2 regions of the Robbsia betulipollinis genome follow, and region 2 is predicted to be linked to the other one. Evidence: predicted binding sites of a transcription regulator. Region 2 holds the regulator's gene; the other holds the start of a gene.
The links. The regulator LexA, encoded in region 2, represses DNA repair genes until DNA is damaged. The targets are predictions, from matches to a motif close to ACTGTATNNNNATACAGT.
Positions count from the first base shown of each region.

Region 1: imuA (translesion DNA synthesis-associated protein ImuA) is a predicted target of LexA. The motif match lies at 1,593-1,610, and genes of this name have one in related genera.

Region 1 covers NZ_JAPMXC010000014.1:12,144-22,745, forward strand. Annotated here, with positions in the region: gene OVY01_RS22315 (DUF6933 domain-containing protein) at 1-373, opposite strand, end outside; gene OVY01_RS22320 (H-NS histone family protein) at 601-915, opposite strand; gene imuA (translesion DNA synthesis-associated protein ImuA) at 1,631-2,338, shown strand; gene OVY01_RS22330 (Y-family DNA polymerase) at 2,268-3,734, shown strand; gene OVY01_RS22335 (error-prone DNA polymerase) at 3,744-6,890, shown strand; gene OVY01_RS22340 (hypothetical protein) at 7,987-8,163, opposite strand; gene OVY01_RS22345 (DUF1737 domain-containing protein) at 8,227-8,412, opposite strand; gene OVY01_RS22350 (DUF2442 domain-containing protein) at 8,431-8,685, opposite strand; gene OVY01_RS22355 (DUF2442 domain-containing protein) at 8,927-9,181, opposite strand; gene OVY01_RS22360 (DUF4160 domain-containing protein) at 9,186-9,446, opposite strand; gene OVY01_RS22365 (hypothetical protein) at 9,501-9,767, opposite strand; gene OVY01_RS22370 (hypothetical protein) at 9,943-10,362, opposite strand.
Region 2 covers NZ_JAPMXC010000002.1:108,916-119,517, reverse strand. Annotated here, with positions in the region: gene OVY01_RS12355 (ATP-binding protein) at 18-4,088, shown strand; gene OVY01_RS12350 (asparaginase) at 4,142-5,353, opposite strand; gene lexA (transcriptional repressor LexA) at 5,543-6,187, shown strand; gene OVY01_RS12340 (hypothetical protein) at 6,201-6,587, shown strand; gene OVY01_RS12335 (hypothetical protein) at 6,759-6,926, shown strand; gene OVY01_RS12330 (hypothetical protein) at 7,021-7,398, shown strand; gene dusA (tRNA dihydrouridine(20/20a) synthase DusA) at 7,563-8,609, shown strand; tRNA gene OVY01_RS12320 (tRNA-His) at 8,679-8,754, shown strand; gene OVY01_RS12315 (DUF1653 domain-containing protein) at 8,955-9,185, opposite strand; gene OVY01_RS12310 (Rap1a family protein) at 9,507-9,857, opposite strand; gene OVY01_RS12305 (hypothetical protein) at 10,017-10,241, opposite strand; tRNA gene OVY01_RS12300 (tRNA-Met) at 10,465-10,541, shown strand.

The DNA.
Region 1 (10,602 bases), on a different contig from region 2:
GGTGCTTATAGACCTCTGCGGAAAACGCAAATTCGTTCATTATGCCCAGCACACTGCGATTTGCGGTCTTCAGGAATTGGTGGCCGTCGAGTTGACGCAACTCGCTTTCGATTCGATCGGGACGCCATCCGTGCAGCGACAATATTTCCGCCAGATGTGCGGGGAATCTTGTCGCTAATGTTTTTTCCGGCGCCAACGGCATTAATAACGGCAGCAAGGTGCATTCATTGACTAATAGCGCGATTTGCGGTTTCAAAAATAGTATCGTCGTATACCAGTTTGATAGATTTTTACCAGAAATGCCTGAGACTTCCGTCGCAGGTCGCTCTCCGATTCGATCCAAAAGCTTTTTTGTGCAATAAAAACGTAGCATGATGCTGATTTGGAAGGGAGATGATAGTAATCAAATATGCCGCCGCGCCAGTAGCTGAAGTCTCAAACACATTCGTTATGCGATAGTAAATCGATGCCACTTGAGTTGCAGTAACAGAGCGTAATGCATTTTATTGGTGCTAGTTATTGACAATCTGTTTTATTTTTTTGAGGTCTATTAGTAATAAAAAACTTGTAAAGGGGCGCGACGCGCCACCTAAAATTTCTTTACACGATGACGAAACCATCCCGGTCTTTGCCGGCAATCCAAAGCGGCGGTTTTCCACGGCCCGACCAGGTTTTTCCCGATTCGGGGTCGCGATATTTGGGAGCGACCGCACTGCGTTGTTTACTCACGCTCTCTTTCCGAGCGTAACCCCGCGTGCCAAACCCAAGTTCTGCCGCAGTGAGTTCAAACGCGGCAATTGTTTCTTTGACCTCAATGAGAGCACTGCCGCGTGCCTCTGCACGCATCGCTTGAATTTGGGCGTCAAGCTTCGCCTTTTCCTGGATCAACTTGTCGAGTTCGGATTGTTTAGACATTACTTGTTCCTGGCCTTTCGTGGAGAAAACCTTGCAGAGGCACAATATATCATTGTGATGTATGGGTTTGCCTCAATGCAAGGAAAGCATATTTTAACAAACTCTATGAATGTAGGTACAGTTTATAATATTTATTTGATTACCTAGCGGTTCAAGGAACTGGTGGCATGGTGCTGTTTCTTATACGCCAGAGAATTGCGGTAAAGCCGGAAGGGATAGGAACCGGGGACAGGGACGATGTGTGGCGTGAATCACGCAGTTTTCTGCTTGGCGATCCTATGTCGAGGTACTGGCATTCATTCGGGAGGCCGCCGCGGCGCCGGCGGCTGTTATTCCGCGCTACAACTGCGGACCCAGCGCACGTGCCTTGATGAGCGATCGCGCTGGTGAATGTTGCTCGATGTGGCGACGCTATTGTCCACACGGGGCTATAGCGTGCAATGTGCCAATCATGATCAATATCCGCGTGGACTAGATCATCAGCGCGAACTGGACGCCATTGCTGCGCGCGGGGTGCATGATGGTGTCCGGCGCCAACGCGTATAAAAAGGTTATCGATACGGCCACTAAAAAACGTACCTTTTTACTCAAGGCGCGCAGTAGCCAAACTGCATTTCCGAAATGCCGTCGTGATGTGCGCGGGATTTTCCAGCTTGCGAAAGCGCCTTCGGTAAGATACTGTATAAAAAAACAGTGTTTACCACCGGGGAAGCGTATGCACAAGGCACTCAGCAGCCCACAAACTATTCATCCATCGCTTTGGCGTGGCTCCCAACTCGCCCAGGGCCGCGAGCGCTGCGTCGATACGGGCCATGCCGGGCTGTCGGCTGAGTTACCCGGTGGGGGGTGGCCCCGCGGCACGCTGATCGATCTCCTGATCCAGCAGCCAGGCATTGGCGAAGTGCGCCTGCTACAACCTGCGTTAGCCACACTGCGCACGCGGCCGATTGTTTTGCTTCAACCGCCGCACGTGCCCAATGCCCTGGCCGTCGCCAATTGGGGGGTGCCGCCGGACAATTTCCACCGCATCGAAACAGGTTCGGTAGCTGATGCCCTGTGGGCCGCCGAGCAAATTCTCCGGGCCGGCACCTGCGGCATGCTGCTCTTCTGGCAACCGCAGATCCGCAATGACGCGCTGCGCCGCCTGCACTTGGCCGCCCAAGCGGGCGACACGGTTTTTTTCATGATGCGGCCGATGACGGCCGCGCCCCACGCATCGCCCGCGCCGTTGCGCTTGGGGCTCACGCCGGCGTTTGATGGCGTCTCAGTGCGCTTCATCAAACGTCGCGGCCCCGCACGCGATGAGCCGCTGTTCGTGCCCCTTTCTCCCTCCCTTTTCAAGAGTCATCGCCATGCGCCTGTGGATCGGCGTCCATCTTCCGTACCTGTCGCTGGAAGCATATCGGCCGACGTGGTCGCCTGATGCCAACGGCTTGGTCATCCTCGAGCGTGAGCGCGTGCTGACGATGAGCCGCACGGCGCGCTTGGCTGGCGTACGTGTCGGCATGCGCCGTGGCGGCGTATTGACGCTGAGTCCCAACGTCACGCTACGCGAGCGCGACGCGCAGCGCGAAGACGCGTGTTTATTCGCTGCGGCCGTGGCCCTGATGCGATTCTCGCCCCAGGTCACGCTCGCCGCGGAGGCGACGGTACTGGTTGAGGTCAGCGCGAGCCTGCGCTTATTCGGCGGCGTGCGGTCTTTGCGGCGCCAGATGCGCGACACGCTCACGGCGCTGGCGATGACCGGGCGCTTGGGCATCGCGCCGACCGGCGCCGGCGCGTGGCTCCTCGCGCGACACGGGCAGGAAAGGGCAACCTTATCTCTGGAGTCGCTGGCCCGCGCGGTGGGCTGCGTACCGGTGGCGTTGTTGCCGGAAGCGCGGCGCGCAGCGGAGTGGTTCGATGGGCTAGGTTGTTGCACCCTGGTCGACGTCCTCGCGCTGCCGCGCGCGGGCCTCGCCAAACGCACGAGCCCGGAATTGCTGCACGCTCTCGATCGCGCCTTGGGTGCGCAAGCCGAGGCCTACGAATGGTTGACGCTCCCCGATACGTTTGAGGCGCGCCAGGAATTGCCGGATCGCAGCGAACGCGCCGATGAGATTGTCGCCTGCGCGCAGACACTGATTACGCAGTTGAGCGGCTGGCTGAGCGCGCGCCAGTACCGTGTGCGGCGCTTGCGTCTGCAGCTGCCTCACGAACGTGGCCGCGAGGCAATCATCCCAACGGAAATCGAGATTGCCTTTGGCGAGCCGGCCGCGGATGCGGATCACATTCTGCGGCTGGTACGGGAACGCGTAGAGCGCACCACATTGCCGGCGGCGGTGCTGGCTGTGTGGATGAGCGCGGTTTCGCTCGCGAGTGCCGCACCGCTGAGCGATACGCTCTTTCCGGAGCCCGGCGGGACGCCTGCGGACCATGCACGATTGCTGGAATTGCTGATTGCCCGGCTGGGCGAGGAGAACGTGCGTCGTCCGCAGCCGCTCACGGACCACCGGCCAGAACACGCCAATCGCTGGGCGCCGGTGGCGCAGGTGTCCAAGACCGTGGCAACGCCCGGGCACTTGCGCCGCCCACTTTGGCTGCTGGAAACGCCAATCGCCTTGCTAACCCGGCAACACCGGCCGTTCTACGGTAGTCCCTTACGGATAACTTCCCCCGCTGAGCGCATTGAGGCCGGCTGGTGGAGCGGGCAGACCACCGCGCGCGATTACTTCATCGCCGAGGGCCGGGACCATTGCTGCTATTGGATTTTTCGCGAACGTCTGGGCGCCGCTGAGGAAGCTGAGCCCCGCTGGTTTCTACACGGCCTGTTTGGCTGAGCATGGGCGATGGCGAATTCCTTTCTCTTGCCACCCTACGCGGAATTGCAGTGTTGCAGTAATTTCACGTTTTTGCGCGGCGCTTCGCACGCTGAGGAACTGGTTGCACGTGCCGCGGCCCTTGACTACGCGGCGCTGGCCATCACCGACGAGTGTTCGCTCGCCGGTGTGGTGCGCGCCCATGTCGCCGCCAAGGAAGCGCAACTGCCCCTTTTGATTGGCAGCTTTTTTCGACTGGTGAACGCGGATGGTACGGATGGCCCGGAACTGACCGTTCTCGCGCAGAACCGCAGTGGCTACGGCAATCTGTGCGAACTGATCACGATGGCCCGCACACGCGTGGAAAAAGGCGCTTATCTGATCCGCTGCGAGGATTTCGACCGGCCGGTGGCACCGCACGAGCACCTGCGCTGGTTGCCGGACTGTCTAGTCATTCTCGCATTGCCGGCAGTTCGGTCTGCCGATGCGGATGTATTTGATACCCATGCACGCTGGGCAAGTCGCACGTTCTTTCAACGTTTGTGGCTGGGGTTATCACTTCACGGCGGCCCCGACGACGAATGGATGCGCGAGACGGTCGAGCAGGTCGCCAGGCGCTATCAGTTGCCTACGGTCGCACTGGGTGGCGTGTGCATGCATGTGCGCTCGCGCAAACCGCTACAGGACACGCTGTCGGCCACGCGGTTGCGCCGGCCGGTGGGCGAATGCGGCTACGACCTGGACCCGAACGCCGAACGCCATTTGCGTGGACGTCTACGCCTGGCCAACCTCTATGCGCCGGCGCTGCTCGCCGAGACCCTGACGATCGCCGAGCAGTGCACGTTTTCGCTGGACGAACTGCGCTACGAATACCCGGGAGAAGTCGTGCCCGTGGGCGTTACGCCCGCCGACTACCTGCGGCAGGAAACCTATGCCGGAGCGCACCGACGGTTTCCCCGTGGCGTCCCGCTCGCCGTGCAGGAGCAGATCGAGCACGAGTTGGCATTGATCGCCGAGCTGCAATACGAACCCTATTTCCTGACCGTCTACGACCTGGTGCGCTTCGCGCGCAACGAGGGCATTCTGTGCCAGGGACGCGGGTCAGCGGCCAATTCCGCGGTTTGCTATTGCCTGGGCGTCACCGAAGTGGACCCGAGCCGCGGCAACATGCTGTTCGAGCGTTTCATCAGCCGCGAGCGCAACGAACCGCCCGATATCGACGTCGACTTCGAACATCAGCGCCGCGAAGAGGTGATCCAGTACATTTATCGCAAGTACGGCCGTGACCGCGCGGCGCTCGCGGCCGCCGTCACCACTTATCGACCCCGCAGCGCCCTGCGCGATGCCGGCAAGGCGCTTGGCATCGATCTGACGATCGTCGAGAAGGTGGCCAAAGCTCACCAGTGGTTCGACTCGAGCGGCGATTTGCTGCATCGCTTCACCGAATCCGGCCTTGATGTGACGGCGCCCCTGATCCAGCAGTGGGCGACGCTGGCTGTGCAGCTGCTGGGTTTTCCCCGGCACCTGTCACAGCACTCGGGCGGTTTCGTCATCAGTGCGGGCAAGTTGTCGCGCATGGTGCCAATCCAGAACGCTGCGATGGCCGAGCGCAGCGTGATCGAGTGGGACAAGGACGACCTGGACGCGGTGGGCTTGCTCAAAATCGATGTTTTGGCCTTGGGCATGCTGTCAGTCATACGGCGAACTTTGGCGCTGGTGAGCGATCTGCGCGGCGAGCCGTTCGAGCTGCAGGACATCCCGGCGGAAGACCCGGCCACCTACGACATGATCTGCAAAGCGGACACCGTGGGAGTATTTCAGATCGAGTCGCGCGCGCAAATGAGCATGTTGCCGCGTCTCAAACCCCGCAAATTCTACGATCTCGTCATCGAGGTCGCGATCGTGCGCCCCGGTCCCGTGCAAGGTGGCATGGTGCACCCCTATCTACGGCGCCGGCAGGGACTGGAGCCGATCGCCTATCCAAGCGATGAAGTCAAGACCGCGCTTGAGAGGACGTTGGGCGTGCCGATCTTCCAGGAACAGGTGATGCAGATCGCCATGCTTGCCGCCGGGTTCTCCGCCGGCGAAGCCGATCGCCTGCGCCGCGCGATGGCCGCCTGGAAGCGCAAAGGTGGTTTGCAGCATTACTACGATCGCATCGTCAACGGCATGCTTGAGCGGGGTTATCCGCGCGACTTTGCGGAAAGCATCTTCGCGCAGATCCAGGGCTTCGGCGAGTATGGTTTTCCGGAAAGCCATGCGGCGAGTTTTGCGCTGCTGGTGTATGCGAGCGCCTGGCTCAAATGCCACCACCCGGCGCCGTTTCTGTGCGCGATGCTCAACAGCCAGCCGATGGGCTTTTACTCGCCCTCGCAGCTCGTGCAGGACGCGAAACGGCACGGTGTGGCGGTCCTGCCAGTCGATGTGATGATCAGCGAGTGGGATTCAACGCTGGAAGGTGACCTGCAACGTCCTACCGTGCGCATGGGGTTGTCCAACATCCGCGGCATGCGCGAGGAGTCTGCTTGGCGTATCGAAGCGGCCCGTGCGGTGTGCGCCTTTGGCGATGTCTCGGATCTCGCGCGCCGTGCCCAGCTCGAGCGGCGCGATCTGGAATTGCTCGCCGCAGCCAACGCGTTGTCATCGCTCGTGGGCCATCGCCGAACGGCGCTCTGGCAAGCGGTCGCAGCGGCGCCGGAAAAGGCGTTGCTGCGCGACACGGGGCGCGATGATGAAACTCCGAATCTGACCGCGCCAGGTGAAGCGGAGTCCATTCTTGGCGATTACCGAGCAATCGGCCTGACACTGGGTCGTCATCCTCTGGCCCTACTACGTGAGCGACTGAACGCCCAACGCTTGATGAGCGCCCAGGTCCTGTCCACTTATCCCAATGGGCGTCTCGCGCGTGGCTGCGGCATCGTGACTGTCCGACAGCGCCCGGGCACTGCCAAAGGCGTGATGTTCGTGACGCTCGAGGACGAAACCGGTTCGGTCAATGTCATCGTGTGGCCAGCGCTGCTCGAGCGTTTTCGTCGTGAAGCGTTGGGCGCGTCGCTACTGGGCGTCTATGGCGTCTGGCAGTGTGAAGGCGAAGTGCGGCATCTGGTAGCCCGGCGTCTGGTCGACATGAGTGCATTACTCGGCGAACTGCACACGACCAGCCGGAATTTTTGCTGAGACGATTCTCCACTCGGGAAACCATCATGTCGAATTCAATCCCGCGTCATGCTCCACGACCGCCCTCCGTACCGTCTTTACGCGTGGCAATGCCGACGGTCGCCGCGTGGGTCGATCGGCTGCGTGCAGCGTTTGGTACAAAGGAAGATCAACGCGGCGATTCGCGCCGGGCAACCGGGCGAGGCGCGCTTCTATGCCATCGAAGCAGGCCGTACGATTGGAACCCCTTTTATGAGCGAGCACACTGCGTGGCGTGGCGTGGCGTGGCGTGGCGAAGGCCTGGCGTCGCGCCATTTTTGCGTAGGGTGCGCTGGGCAATGTGTCGGCACGGACCAACCTTGCATCTGGACACAGGAAATAGAGGACGGGCGCCCAGCGCCGGCGGCGCCATGATTGGTCAATGGGTCGCGTTCCAAACCAACTATGGGGCCTTGCATGAAGGTGAGGTTATCAGCTACGTACCCGACACGGGCATGGTGACCGTGCACAACGAGGAAGAGGATGTCTGGACGGGACCCGAGGATCACGTTTTTCTACTCGTGGTCACGAAGCGCTAACAGGGACTCCGTCTATATACCGTTGGACACTGGCTTCGTCCAGCGGCTTCCCAGATGGCATTTTTCGTAACCAAGTCAAGTTACGAAGTACGTTTATCGCCGCGCACGCTGTTTTCCTATCTCTTGCTAGGCGAGGTAGTGCGATTGCGGCATTTAACGCACCAAACCCCTTTGCTTGGACTACAGATAGCAGGGCTGCCGCAACGCGGGCAGGGACAGGGTATAGAGCCAACGGTGGTGGTCATCTCGCTTGCTCTTGTTTTCCGATTTCAAAAATGAACAACATTGAATGGAACTTCGATACCGTGATGCTCTAGCATGGCCCCCCGGAACACCTGCCAGTCGGATAGCCCGGCCGACTGATGCGTGCAATGTAGGCACTGTCCAGCGCCTGCCAATTGCTCGGATGAAGTCCGGTGGACATCGATCCCGAATCGTTTACTGAATCGTCCTATACACGAACCATCATATGCGGTCACCCAAACGGTATCTCCGTTGCTTGACACATCGATGTCCCACATGTCCATAGCAATGTATTCCTACTCGTAGTCACGAAGCGCCGACAGGGACTCTTCGAGCGTTTCAGCAGCGTCTAAGTGCAGCTGGACGCAGGCTTCGTCCAACGGCTCCCCACAGGGCATTTTTCGTGACCAAGCTGAATCACGAAGCACGTTGATCGCCGCGCGTAGCGCAATCGCAGTGGTCAATGTGGACATGTCCGTTTTCCTATTAGTACGACAAGAACAACGCCCCGATAGAGATTGATTCTTGACGAAATTTTATTTGTGTTCTTCAGCTACACTTTCACGCCAAATAAGTGCTTGTGCGGCAATGACTGAATTTTTGGCGGTATTAAATGTTATAGAGGGAGAACCGTGCAGCTGATACCCCAAATCGAGAAGATCGGAAATCCGCTGACAAAATGAACTATCATCCGGTCCGGTAATCAATCGATATTTGAGCATTGTCTCAGTGTTTCCCGGTCAGGCTGCGTGATAAGGTCGCTGGGCCATGTCGCCATGTCCGGCCAGCAGCCCTTCTATAGAAATATCTTCGTCGATAGCCTCCCAGTGCAGTCCGTTGCCTGACACACTGATGCGGTAGTCCGCGCGTTGCGCAGGGGTGGCATGTAGCAGACGGGGGAACCATGCTAATGGGACGCCAAGCGTGCGGCCGTCCGACAGTTCGACCCACATGGTGTCGTCGTCAAAGCGAAGTTTTTTAGCTGAAGTGCTCATTCCAAGCCCTCTCGATCTTGTTTCGGCGCTGTTCTACAACGCCGTCCAACTCCGCAAGCGTACTCCGGTTGAAACCGCTACTGCTGGCCAATCTGATATCTGGATACAGTCAGAATTTTGCTTTAGCATCCTTCCATCTGCGTGGATATACATCGGTTCACGGGGATTCTCTTCGTTGGAGAAGAAGTGAAACCGGATGTCCTTGTAGCGAAAGACCGCAGGCTCTTTTCCGCGTTGTGCTTCAACTTACTATCCAACACCCATTGCGTTCAATCTCTTCATGCATGGCGTCCGGTGCAAGGTCCAATTCATCCGGCCATGTCACAACCCCATCGACCAAGCGCACGTCATGAAACGCCTGAGAATCAACTAGATGTGAGAAGACACCTCGAAAAAAAGAAGGTTGAAATAGCATTTCACCTTCAAGGCCATCACGAAACCGCACAAACAAAGTATGCGGGCCTCGCACTTCGACATTCACTACATCCCACTCCATCGCATTACTCCAGCGGTTGGATCGGTTTAGGATGCTGCATTTGACGACACAGTTCCCAGTCGTCTAGCAGCTCTGCCCGATGCACCTGTGCCCACTCCAGCACAAGGGCAAGCGCGCGGCGCGGCAGCTTTCCCTGTATGACTTCTAGCGACTGAATTTCGATTACGGCCTTATGCTCAGCGTACTTCACGTGAAAATGGCCCGGAGCGTGATCGTTGAAGAACATCTGGACCATGATTCCGTAGAAGACGCTAATAGTGGGCATATCCTTTCCTATTTTTTCGAAGATGCAATGATATGCACCAACCTTGAAAACATTTTACTCCATTTTGTGATTACCGGTCAACATATATTCAGAAAGTATCGCATCAAGCGCGGCTCCGAGATTTGGCAGGTCGTGCTCTTTACGGTACGTTTCCACAAATGTCCTTGAGCGGGCATCAATCATTGCCTCAAAGCGAATCTTGCCCGCCGTCGCAGCACGCTCGCGGTGTGCCTCTGCGCCACTTCGAAGCTGTTCCTGTCGTCGCTCAAGTGTCAGGGTCGCCGGTCGTCCCCGGCCTCGCTTCTGTTCTTCATGCTGCATCGCTGAAATTACACCTCGTATAACGGCCGATAGGGGCACTGGGTGGCTATTACAAGCTGTCGGACGGCCTCAAGACTTGACACGCCCACTTGTCTCTAAATCAGGCTCAGAGAGCGTCCTTGCCAGTGCAATGTGACCGCAAACGTTCTACACACCGCTCTCGCGCTCTTCTCCTTTATTTTCCGGATTGCTTGGTAAAGCGATTGGGAAAAAACTCCTCTGTTTGCTTCTCGATGACTGCTCGGCGTTCTGCCGGGGAAAGGCGACTTGTTGGAGCCAGCATATCGTTTACCTGAGGGCTGAGGCTTTTGCTCTCTCCTGTTACCGACACGGGTTTTGCTGAATTCTGACCCGTAGTTGGTGTACCTATTGCTGTCATCAACGGATTTTCTTTGCTTGAATCTTTTTGGCACGCGGTGAGGAATTTGGCGATTGCTGCACGCGACGCTTGCACCCCATTGATATTTAAAAAATCAGCCATCCGATCCAACGTCACGTTCGCCTTTTGCAATGTGAGCAGGTCGGCGCGAAAGGGGGCAAGCTTCGATGAACGTTTGCGTTGGATACCCGTCGCCAAGAATTCGTCTGCATTCATTTTGTTCGCTCAAAAAAATCAGTCTACCATTTTCTCGCTATTTCTCGTTAACGTCTATCGAAAATCTCTCAATTTCCACAGAATTATCTCGAATTTCTCGTTGTATTCACTGATGTATCGCTAAAATCTTACCAATGTCTCGTGAGTGTAGCGAACTCATACAAATATAAGGCTCTGGGAGGCACGATGGATATGTATACGAAACCCTTCGGGTTCCACATACATATCGTGCCAAAGGGA
Region 2 (10,602 bases):
AGCATACCGAAATAACGATGCGGGAAACACCATGCACGCACCGTTTTCCTCGTCGCGCGGCGGCACTGTCCCGCGACTGCGGCGTGCGCGCCCGTCGGACATGGGTTTTGCCCCGCGGCGGGTTCTGGTTCCGGTTCCGGCTGTCCCTCCTCTATCTGGCGATCGCGGGCACGGCAACCGGACTGGCGCCGCGTCTCGCACATCCGCAGGCAATCGCCGCCCCTACCCCGCGCGTGCTGACCATCGCCGATGCCTGGGATGCGCCGGATGCCGCGATCGCCCCGCAACCGCCGGGCATGCCTTCCGCCCGGCCCGATGTCGTGCGTCATGTTGCGGTCGGCATGATCCAGGGCATTCGCCCCACGGCCATCATCGATCCCGAAACGCTGCGCGTGACCGGCGTGGCGACCGACTACCTGCGCCGCATCGGACAATTCGCCGGCATCGAATGGGCGGCGCGGCTTTACGCCGATCCGGCCGCCCTGCGCGCCGCGCTCGCGAGCGGCGAGGTCGCGGTCGCGATCGGCATCGACAGTCCGCCAGCGGATCGCGCCGGCGCCGAGGCGAACCGCCGGCCCGACGCCCCGGTGACGACGGCGCCCTTCGCGCGCAGCGCGGTTGCGGTCATTGCCCGGCACGACCATCCGCCAGCCGCCGGTCTGGCTGGCGAAACGCTGGTCTACGTCCGTACCGCGTTCGCCGACGCAACGCTCGCGCAGCGTTATCCGCAAGCCCGGCGCGTTGCGGTCGATACGCCCTATCACGCACTGGAAAGCCTGGCGATCGGACGGGCGACGGTGTATGTCGGCGACCCCGGCGCGCTGCGCGCCTACGCCCGCACCGTGCTGTTCACCGGGCTCGAGATCAAACAACGGCTGGATGCCCTGAGCATTCCGCATGCGTTCGCCGTGAATCCAGCGCAGCGCGAACTGCTGGCCGAACTGAACGCCGCGCTCGGGCACATCCCGCCCCAGATGCACGCGCGCATCGCACGGCGCTGGAGCGACGTCACACAGGCGACACGGCCGCAACGCTTGCCATTAAGCGAGGCTGAACAGGCATGGATCGACGCCCATCCCGTGGTGCGCGTCGCCACGCCCAGCTATGTGGTGCCGTTTGCCTTCGAGGACAGCGGCGGGCGCTTTTCCGGCATCACCGCGTCGCTGCTCGACATGATCGCCGCGCGCACGGGCCTGGTCTTCGAACCGGTATTCGTCGCACCGGTCGCGGCGATGCGCCAGCAAGCGGCGCAGGGCGAGGTCGACATGGCAGCGCTCGCGCTCGGCGCCGATCACGATGATCCTGACGGACTGCTTCATACCCGCCCCTTCATGTTCACCACCGCTGCGATCGTGGCGCGCCGCGACGACGCGGCCATCACCGATCTCGACTCTCTGCGCGGGCGCAAGATCGCTCTCGTGAAAGGCCAGCCGCTGACGCCCTACCTGCTCGCGCGCGGCCTCGCGCCTCGCGACATCATCTATGCCGGGAGCGGCATCGATGCGCTGGAGCACGTCGCCGCCGGACATGCGGACGCAACCGTGCTGTACTTCGCGACCGCGGACTATTTCATCCACCAGTACTACGCGCGTGCGCTGCGGATCTCCGGCACCACCGGGCCTGCCGCGGTGCCGGTGCAATTCGCGATTCGCCCGGGCGCGCCGCACTTGCGCGCCATCGTCGATCGGGCCATCGGCGCCCTCCCCGAAGCCAGCATCGATGCGCTCAACGCGCAATGGAGCGCCCTCGCGCTCGTGCCGCCCAGCTGGGTGCCGCATCGTGCGCTGATACGCCATGCAACGCTCGCCGTCGCGTTGCTGTTCGGCGCGATCGTCGCCTGGAGCCTGTGGCTGAGGTTCCGCATACGGGCCCGCCAGCGGCATGAACGACTCCTCGAACAGCAGGTCGCCTTTCTGCGACGGCTGATCGACGCCAACCCCAATCCGACCTATGTTCGCAACGCGGCCGGCGTACTGGTCGATTGCAACCAGGCACTTTGCGCAGCGATGGCCTTGCCGCTGCAAGACCTCATCGGACGCACGATCGCCGATACGCCCGGTTTCGACGCGCAGAGCCGCAGACTCATCGACGACGCCTATCGGCACCTGCGCGCGGGTGCGGAAAAGTATTTCGAGACGCTCGCGCTGCGCCTGCATGGACGCCGCATCGAAGGCTGTCACTGGGCGGTGCCGCTCGGGCAGCTGAGCGTGCCGGTTCCGGCGGGACGCGATGGCGCGCATGCTTACAGCGGCGGCATGTTGGGCGGCTGGATCGATCTTACCGACCTCAAACACATGGAACAGGCGCTGCGCCGCGCCAAGGAGGAAGCGGAGGCCGCGAATCGCGCGAAGACCTTGTTCATGGCCACCATCAGCCACGAAATACGTACGCCGATGAATGTCATCATCGGCGTGCTCGAACTCCTGCAGTCGGAGCACGGAACACGCGCCGACGACGTTGAAGCCGTCGGCACGCGCTGCGTCCGGACGGCGCCGGGCGTCATGCCCATCAACGCCGCCCGGCGCCGGCAACAGGCACGACTGGCCTACGGCTCGGCCACCGCGCTGATGACCTTGCTCAACGATATCCTCGACTATTCCCGCGCCGAGTTCGACCAGATGCAATTGAACCGGACGCCCGGTCGTCTCGCAGACCACCTGCGCGAGGTCGTCGATTTCTTTCAACCCAGCGCCGCATCCAAAGGACTCGCACTGCGGCTCGAGCTTCCCGGGGAGGCGCCGGCCGGCCTGCCCGATCTGGCGCTCTTCGACGCGAGTCGGCTGCGGCAGGTATTGAACAACCTGCTCAGCAATGCCATCAAGTTCACCGCATCGGGGACGGTCGCGTTGCGTGCGCAATGCGGTGCACTGCCCACGCCGGACGGCGCGCCCGCGGCAGGCATCACCATCACGGTAAGCGATACCGGTCCGGGCATCGCGCCCGCGGCGCAGGAAAAGCTATTTCAACCTTTCCAGCAGCTCTCGGGCGCGATTTACGCCCGTTATGGCGGCACCGGCATGGGCCTGGCGATTTGCCGCCGCATCGTCGAAGCCATGGACGGTACGATCGCCCTGCAAAGCCGGGAGGGAGCGGGCACGACGGTCACGCTCGTCCTGCCGCTTCTCGTGCCGCACCACGACACCGCGCCATCGCGTCCGGCAGGTTCCGGCGTCGCCCGTCCCCTCGCCTTGCCGCTCGAACCGGGGGCACGCGTGCTGGTCGTCGACGACCACGAGGCGAACCGGGTATTGCTGGCCACGCAACTCATGCAGCTGGGGTTCGCGGCACAGACGACGTCGGACGCCGGGGAGGCGCTGGCACTACTGGCGGCGGAGGCTTTCGCGCTCGTCATCACCGATTGCAACATGCCGGGCATGAGCGGATATGCGCTTGCCACTGCCATCGTCGAACGCCGGGGATCGACCCTTCCGGTTATCGGCTACAGCGCCGACGCCTCCGCCGCGTCGCGGCAGCGTTGCCTCGACGCGGGCATGCTCGGCCTGCTGGTCAAGCCCCTGACCCTCGCCAGCCTGCGCGCGCAACTGCTGCCGACGGCAGACCACAGCGATGCGCACGAGGCCACGGCTTCGGCGGACAGCGTCGCGCCCGCGTCGCCCGAACCCGCCGAGCGACTGGACGAACTCGCCGAGCGTCTGATGCGGATCGCGAACGGCGACCGCACGATGGCCGCGCGGTTGCTACGCCTGTTCGAGGAGGGACTCGACGCCTCGCATCCTCGTTACGAACAGGCCATGCGAACAGGCGACCGCGCCGCGTTGCGTCAATACGCGCACCACAACAAAGGTCCGGCGAAAATGCTCGGCCTGCATGCCTTCGCCGATGCCTGCGACGCACTGACGCGGGCGAGCAGCATCGCCGCCGGCCTTGCGCCGGAGGCCGACGATGACGAAAACGCGTCGCACGACGCTCGCCCTGTGGCACGTTCGGCGCCGGACGCCGGCGACACGGCGCGCGCTGCCGTCCGGCTCTCTCGGGCGAATCGCGATTTTCTGGCGGACCTCGCCGGGGTGCGGGCTCTGGTGGCGGCACTGCGCGCGCAGCTGGAGGATGCGGCGCGGGCTCGCTGAGCGGCACCGGATGAGCGGCACCGGATGTCGGTCATGCGCTATGGAAAAACGCTTCAATAGGCATCGAACAGGGTCTGCAGGGCAGTGGGCGCCGCGATGCCGTCCGATAGCGCGAGCAGCAATAGCAGCCGTGCCTTGTACGGGTTCAGCGTACCGCTCGCCACGAAGCCGAGCGCCGCATCGTCGACCGCCGCGCCACGCGTCACACGTACCTCCAGCGCACGGCTGGAGCGCACGACCGCGATGCCGGCGCCCGGCAGCTGCGCCAACGCCTGCTGCAGATCGGCATGCAGCGAGCCATTGCCGGTACCGGCGACGACCACGCCGGCCACCCGCCCGGCGGAATCGCGCATCAGGGCGTCGATGTACCTGGGCGAAACGCCTCCATGACTCACCACGATATCGACGGCGGCCAGATCCGCGGCCTGCCAGCCCGATGCACGGGCGAAACGGCTACCGGATGTGTGCAACCCGGTGTGCAACCCGGTGTGCAACCCGGTGTGCAGATCCTGAGCGGCCCGTGCGAACGCGACCTGGCCATCCTGAACCCAACCCAGTGCGCCCGATTCCGGCGAGGCGAAAGCGTTCACCGAGTGACTACTCGCCTTGACCACATCGCGTGCGGAGTGGATGCGGTTGCCGAATGCCACCAGCACGCCCTGTCCGCGCGCAGCCGGTGCCGCGGCGAGCGTGACCGCGTCGAAGAGATTCGCCGGGCCGTCCGCCGAGAGTGCGGTCGCGGGACGCATCGCCGCAGTCATCACGACCGGTTTGTCGCTGCCCACCGTCAGATGCAGCCAGTAAGCCGTTTCTTCCAGCGTATCGGTGCCATGCGTGATCACGACGCCATCGACATCGTCGCGTGCCAGCACCGCGTTGACCTCGCGACTCAGACCACACAGGAAATCGAGACTGGCATCCTTGCTGTCGATTGCGGCGAATTGCCGGGACGCGATGGCGGCCAGCCGATCGAGACCGGGAACCGCCGCCAACAGCACGTCGAGCGTGAGCGCGCCCGCGCGGTAATGAAGGGATTCTGCCGCGCTTGCGCCCGACCCGGCGATCGTTCCGCCCGTGCCCAGTATCACCACGCGCGGCAGGGTCGCCGGTCGTGCCGCGGCAGCCCTTCCGGCAGCGGCGGCAAGCGGCGGACCCGCAGGCGTGACAGGCGATGCGGCGGGCAGTGCGCCGATGGCGTCCGGCGCCACGCGGGCTGGCGCATCGCCAGCGGGAAAATACGGTGTTGAAGCAGGAGGAACATTCATCTGGAAACAACCGGGGCGAAGGATGGGGAAACCGCGACTGTAGCGCACAGAGGCACGCTACTTGCAACCGCAATTGCCACGTCGCATGGGACCCACATCGATGACGGACATGCGGCGGCGACCGGCGAAAAAGGTTGCCAGCCGGAAAATACTGTATAGAATTACAGTATCGCATCCAGGAACGACGTCATGCTCAAGCTTACCGCACGACAGCAGCAAGTCTTTGAATTAGTGCAGCGTGCCATCGAGCGCAGCGGCTTCCCGCCCACACGCGCGGAGATTGCCGCGGAATTGGGATTCAGCTCGGCGAACGCCGCCGAGGAACACTTGCGTGCGCTCGCCCGCAAGGGCGTAATCGAACTGGCGCCGGGTGCATCGCGCGGTATCCGGATCGTCCAACCGGACGCGGCGAACGACGCCGCACCGGCCGCCTCGCTAACGCGCGCACTGTTTCTTCCGCTCATAGGTCAGGTCGCGGCCGGCAATCCGATTCTGGCGCAGGAACACGTCTTGCGTCAGTACGGCTGCGATCCGGCGATGTTCTCGAACAAGCCGGATTATCTGCTCACGGTCAGGGGCCTGAGCATGCGTGACGCGGGTATTCTCGATGGCGATCTCCTCGCGGTGCAACGTCGCCGCGAAGCGAACGACGGCCAGATCGTTGTGGCGCGACTGGGCGACGAAGTGACGGTGAAGCGTTTCAAGCGCACTGCCACGGGCGTCGAGTTGATTGCAGAAAACCCTGATTTTTCGAATATTTTGGTCGACCGCGAGCGAACGGACTTTGAGCTCGAAGGTATCGCCGTCGGTCTCATACGTCCTACCCAACTTTGAACGGAGAAACGTCATGTCGAGGCTCGTCCGCCTGTTGTCTGCCAGTACCGCGCTTCATACCTTCGGGCGAGCGCGACTCACCCGCGTCTTTCGCTCCTGCCGGGACAAGGGCGACAAGGGCGACAAGGGCGAGTTTCCCGCAGCAGCGGCGACGCCTGCCGAATCGCAACGCTTCGGCTCGGGAATCGCGGGTGGCGGCATCAAGCGCACGGCCTCCGTACGTCCGGTTCAGGTCACGCCGCTATCCGCGACCCGCAGCGCGGTGCGCGTTTATCGTGGCAGTTCGGGCACCACCATGGTCGGAAAGATCGACGCAATATGCCGGATGATCGATCGCTGCATCGCGGACGAGAGCGCGGCCATGATGACAACGGGAAACGAAGCGGGCCGTTCGATCTGATCCTCGCCCCCGCCCCTGGCCTCAATCCCCACGTTGCACCCGCGTCTTGCCTGGTTTTTGCCCTGTCTGCAGATGTATCGTACGCGAACGGAGATAAGCACTCCTGAGGTGAGCAACGCACTGGTATCATTATTGCTTGACGACTGAGTCAACCATGACAGGAGAATCCGAATGAGCGAAGACAACAAGACCCCCGCGGCACCGGCAGCAGACGTTACGGTGGCCAAGCATAGCGACAACGAAAAGAGCGCGATTCCCGACCGGGCCGACGAAGGGCGCGACGCTGCGCCCAACGACCCACCGGGACAAGGCGAAGCAGCGGAACCGCCGGTAGGCTGAGTTTCACTTTGAAACACCTGGCTGTGCAAGGCAGGAGTGGGTCGGTCCGCTGCTCGCTCGACAGCGCACCGCGTATCGCTGCAGGCGAAGGACCATGAAAAGACGACTACTGAGTACCCTGATCGTTTGTACGGCGCTCGCCGGTTGCGCGACGAAGTTTTACGGGCGGGAGAGCGAACTGACCGCCTATGAAAAAAACAGCCTCAGCTGCCCGGAAATCGATATCGAAACCGCCAAGATAGATGATTTCCAGAGGCGAGTAGGTCAAGAGAGTCAGTTCGATGGCCGCTCCGCCCTCTCGTTCGCGACGGACTTCGGCATCGGTAACGCGATGGAAAAAAGCGCCGCGATCAAGAGCGCGAACAACCGACGCAATCAACTCGACGATCTGCGTGTGGAAAAAGGATGCGCAAAGGATGCGCCACCGTCCGTACGCACGATGCCGTCGACCTCGCCGACATCGGCCGATTAGCCGTCTGATGCATGCCATGGCGGAGCATGTCGCGTGCCGCGTCCATATGGGATCGACCGCAGCCAGGTCTCTGCCGGGGTTCAGTGGAGGCTCTTTTAGCCACGCACGAAAACCCGCGTAAACTGTCGCTTCGCTGGCCCTGCGCCTGACACTGCCCCATCTCGATGAACCACCTCGAATCCATCCTTCCCGCTCACGGGCGTCGCATATGCGTTGCGCCCATGCTTGACTGGACCGACCGCCATTGCCGGTTTTTCCACCGGCAGTTTTCCAGACATGCATGGTTATATACCGAGATGGTCACGACCGGCGCGCTGCTGCATGGCGACGTCGCGCGTCATCTGGCATTCAATGAGGCAGAACATCCGGTCGCGTTGCAGCTCGGCGGCAGCGAGCCCGCCGAGCTCGCGCGTGCCGCGCGGCTCGCCGCAGACTGGGGATACGACGAGGTCAATCTCAACTGCGGTTGCCCGTCGGAACGCGTACAACGTGGCGCATTCGGGGCGTGCCTGATGGCCGAACCCGGCCTGGTGGCGGATGGCGTCAAGGCGATGCGCGACGCGGTCACATTGCCGGTGACGGTCAAACACCGAATCGGCATCGATCACGGCGAAGACTACGGTTTCGTTCGCGATTTCGTCGGCGTCGTCGCCGCCGCCGGCTGCGCGACGTTCATCGTGCATGCGCGCAACGCGATTCTCAAGGGTCTGAGCCCCAAGCAAAACCGTGAAATTCCGCCATTGCGTTACGAGTATGCGTATCGCCTGAAACGGGATTTTCCCGATCTCGAAATCATCGTCAATGGCGGTATCCAGACGCTGGATCAGGCGGCCGAGCATTTGCAACGGGTCGACGGCGTGATGCTGGGGCGCGAGGCGTATCAGAATCCCACCATCCTGCGCGGAGTCGACCAGCGTTTCTACGGATCGACGGCGCCCGCCATGAACGATGCCGAGATCGAAGCGGTGCTCATCGCTTATTGCGAGGACGCCCACCGGCGGGGCACGCCGCTCAACGCCATCGTGCGCCATGTCCTGGGCTGGCACCGCGGCGCGCCGGGGGCACGCAACTGGCGACGCATATTGTCGGATACGCCTCGGCTCACGCGGGGCGACTTCACCCTGTTCGACGACGCCCGTGCTGCCCTGCGAACGATGCAGGCAAACTTCACGACCTTCGGAGAACACGCAGAATCTTCTAGCCAAGTTTGAAATGCATCGCTATAATCTTGTTCTTCGGTGATGCGACTACATAGCGTTGCCGCTAGCAAGAAGACCGTGGTGGCTGTAGCTCAGTTGGTAGAGTCCTGGATTGTGATTCCAGTTGTCGTGGGTTCGAGCCCCATCAGCCACCCCAAGAATATACGCTGGCCAGCATACAAAATGCATTGTGTGGCTGGCGATTCAAAACGTTGGCCCTTCCATCTTATTGGATAGGGCAATGCAGAAGGCCTGCCTCTACGGCAGGCCTTCTGCATTTAAGCGAATGACATGCATCGTCCGGGCGAAGAAACCGATATTCCTGAATGGTGCCTCCCCTCATCGTGCAGAAGCAGCTCATTCGACCCGCCGCAGGATGGGCGGCACGCTAGTGGGCGCGTAGCGTCCGTCGAAGAACTCCGCACTGGGCCGCACCCAGATCCGTCCGCTTTTGAGGCTTTGGTACACCACCACTTCCTCGCCCGACATTTCCAGCTTCGCCCTGGTCACGACGCTATACAGGCGCCCGGTACGCTGATGCTTGTAGACGGTGTTTTCCGACAACTTTTCCGACAATACATGCGACATTTCGAATATTCCGATTCAGTGAATTCTATCGAATCCCTGCGATACGATGCGCACAACGGTATCCGACACCATTTGGCGACACTGCCATCGCGATACAGCAACGGGTGACTGCATTTACTATAAATCGACGAGCACACCCGCCATGTGTCGAAAAGAGCGGGAAAACCCGCTCAACTCCCATGCCATTTGGCCTGCAAACAACAATTTCAACGATAAAACCGCCCCGAGGAGGAAGACGTCGGTCCTACCGACTTCATGCCCGGCAACCTTCGCCCCGCCCCCGGCAGACTTCACGCAGCGGCGCCATGCCACCGCATGGATTCAACAAGGGAACGCCGTCATCCATGAAATGAACACGAGCTGATGCAGCGTATAGTTCGATTGCGCTGGGTGATGCGCCATATAGTCCTCCAGCAGTCCGGGTCCGCGAACATAGGTTACGCCGTCGGGCAAGCAAACGAATTTGTGGGAAACCCTGTGGTCCGCGATCAAACCCCGGCTGGTCATAAGTACCAACTGTTTCGCGCCAGCGGGATCGCGCTGGGCAAACTGCAGGTATTGCGCACCCGTCATGCCGCCCGTCGGGTCGGCGCCCTGGGCGACGGCAAGCGTGCTGGATGCCATGCCGAGCCAAAAAAACGCGGAAAGGAGTGCCCGCGGCAGCGTCGCCATCGTTCGCCATCTTCTTGTACCACTACCCATCTCACCGCTGGTCATTCGTCCCACCCTCCGGAAAAGCGCTAGCGTATACCTTCTTGCCATGGCGGGGAATCCCCGGAGTCGGCTTGTCCGCGCGACTTGCACACATTGACATTGCCGGGCTGGAGGCCCTCATCCGATCACGGCGGTCTTGCTCCAATATTTCACCGCCATCGCCCGCGCTTCATCAAACGCCCGCAACGGGTCGTCGGAGGTCTCGCCGAAGTGAATCTCGTCATCCGCCGAAAGCGCGCCGTCGAGGTGAATACGAAAAATCGCCTGGAATTGGCCGTCACTCGTCGGAACGGCCTCGAGACTGAAACGGCGTAGTCGATCGCTATGGGGGGATTGGCTCATTGTCTCGCTCCTGAAGCGTCGTTATCCGGCATTATGGGTTTTCTGTCCGTCACGAAAAGAGGACGGCCATGTGGCAAGCAAGATCCGTTCCTTTCTGTTTTCGACGCGATCTGCATCCCACCCCCCTCACTTGGCGTATAAGGCCATTCGCTCGCGCCCGGGACGGATTTCACTTGTTCCCACTTGCGGCGTGCGGCACGTTGCGCTATACTGTTTTTTCTGACGCGGGGTGGAGCAGTCTGGCAGCTCGTCGGGCTCATAACCCGAAGGTCGCAGGTTCAAATCCTGCCCCCGCAACCAGTTTCAAGAACGCCCCTTTGCGCAAGCACAGGGGCGTTTTTCATGGGGCAGCGCGATAAAG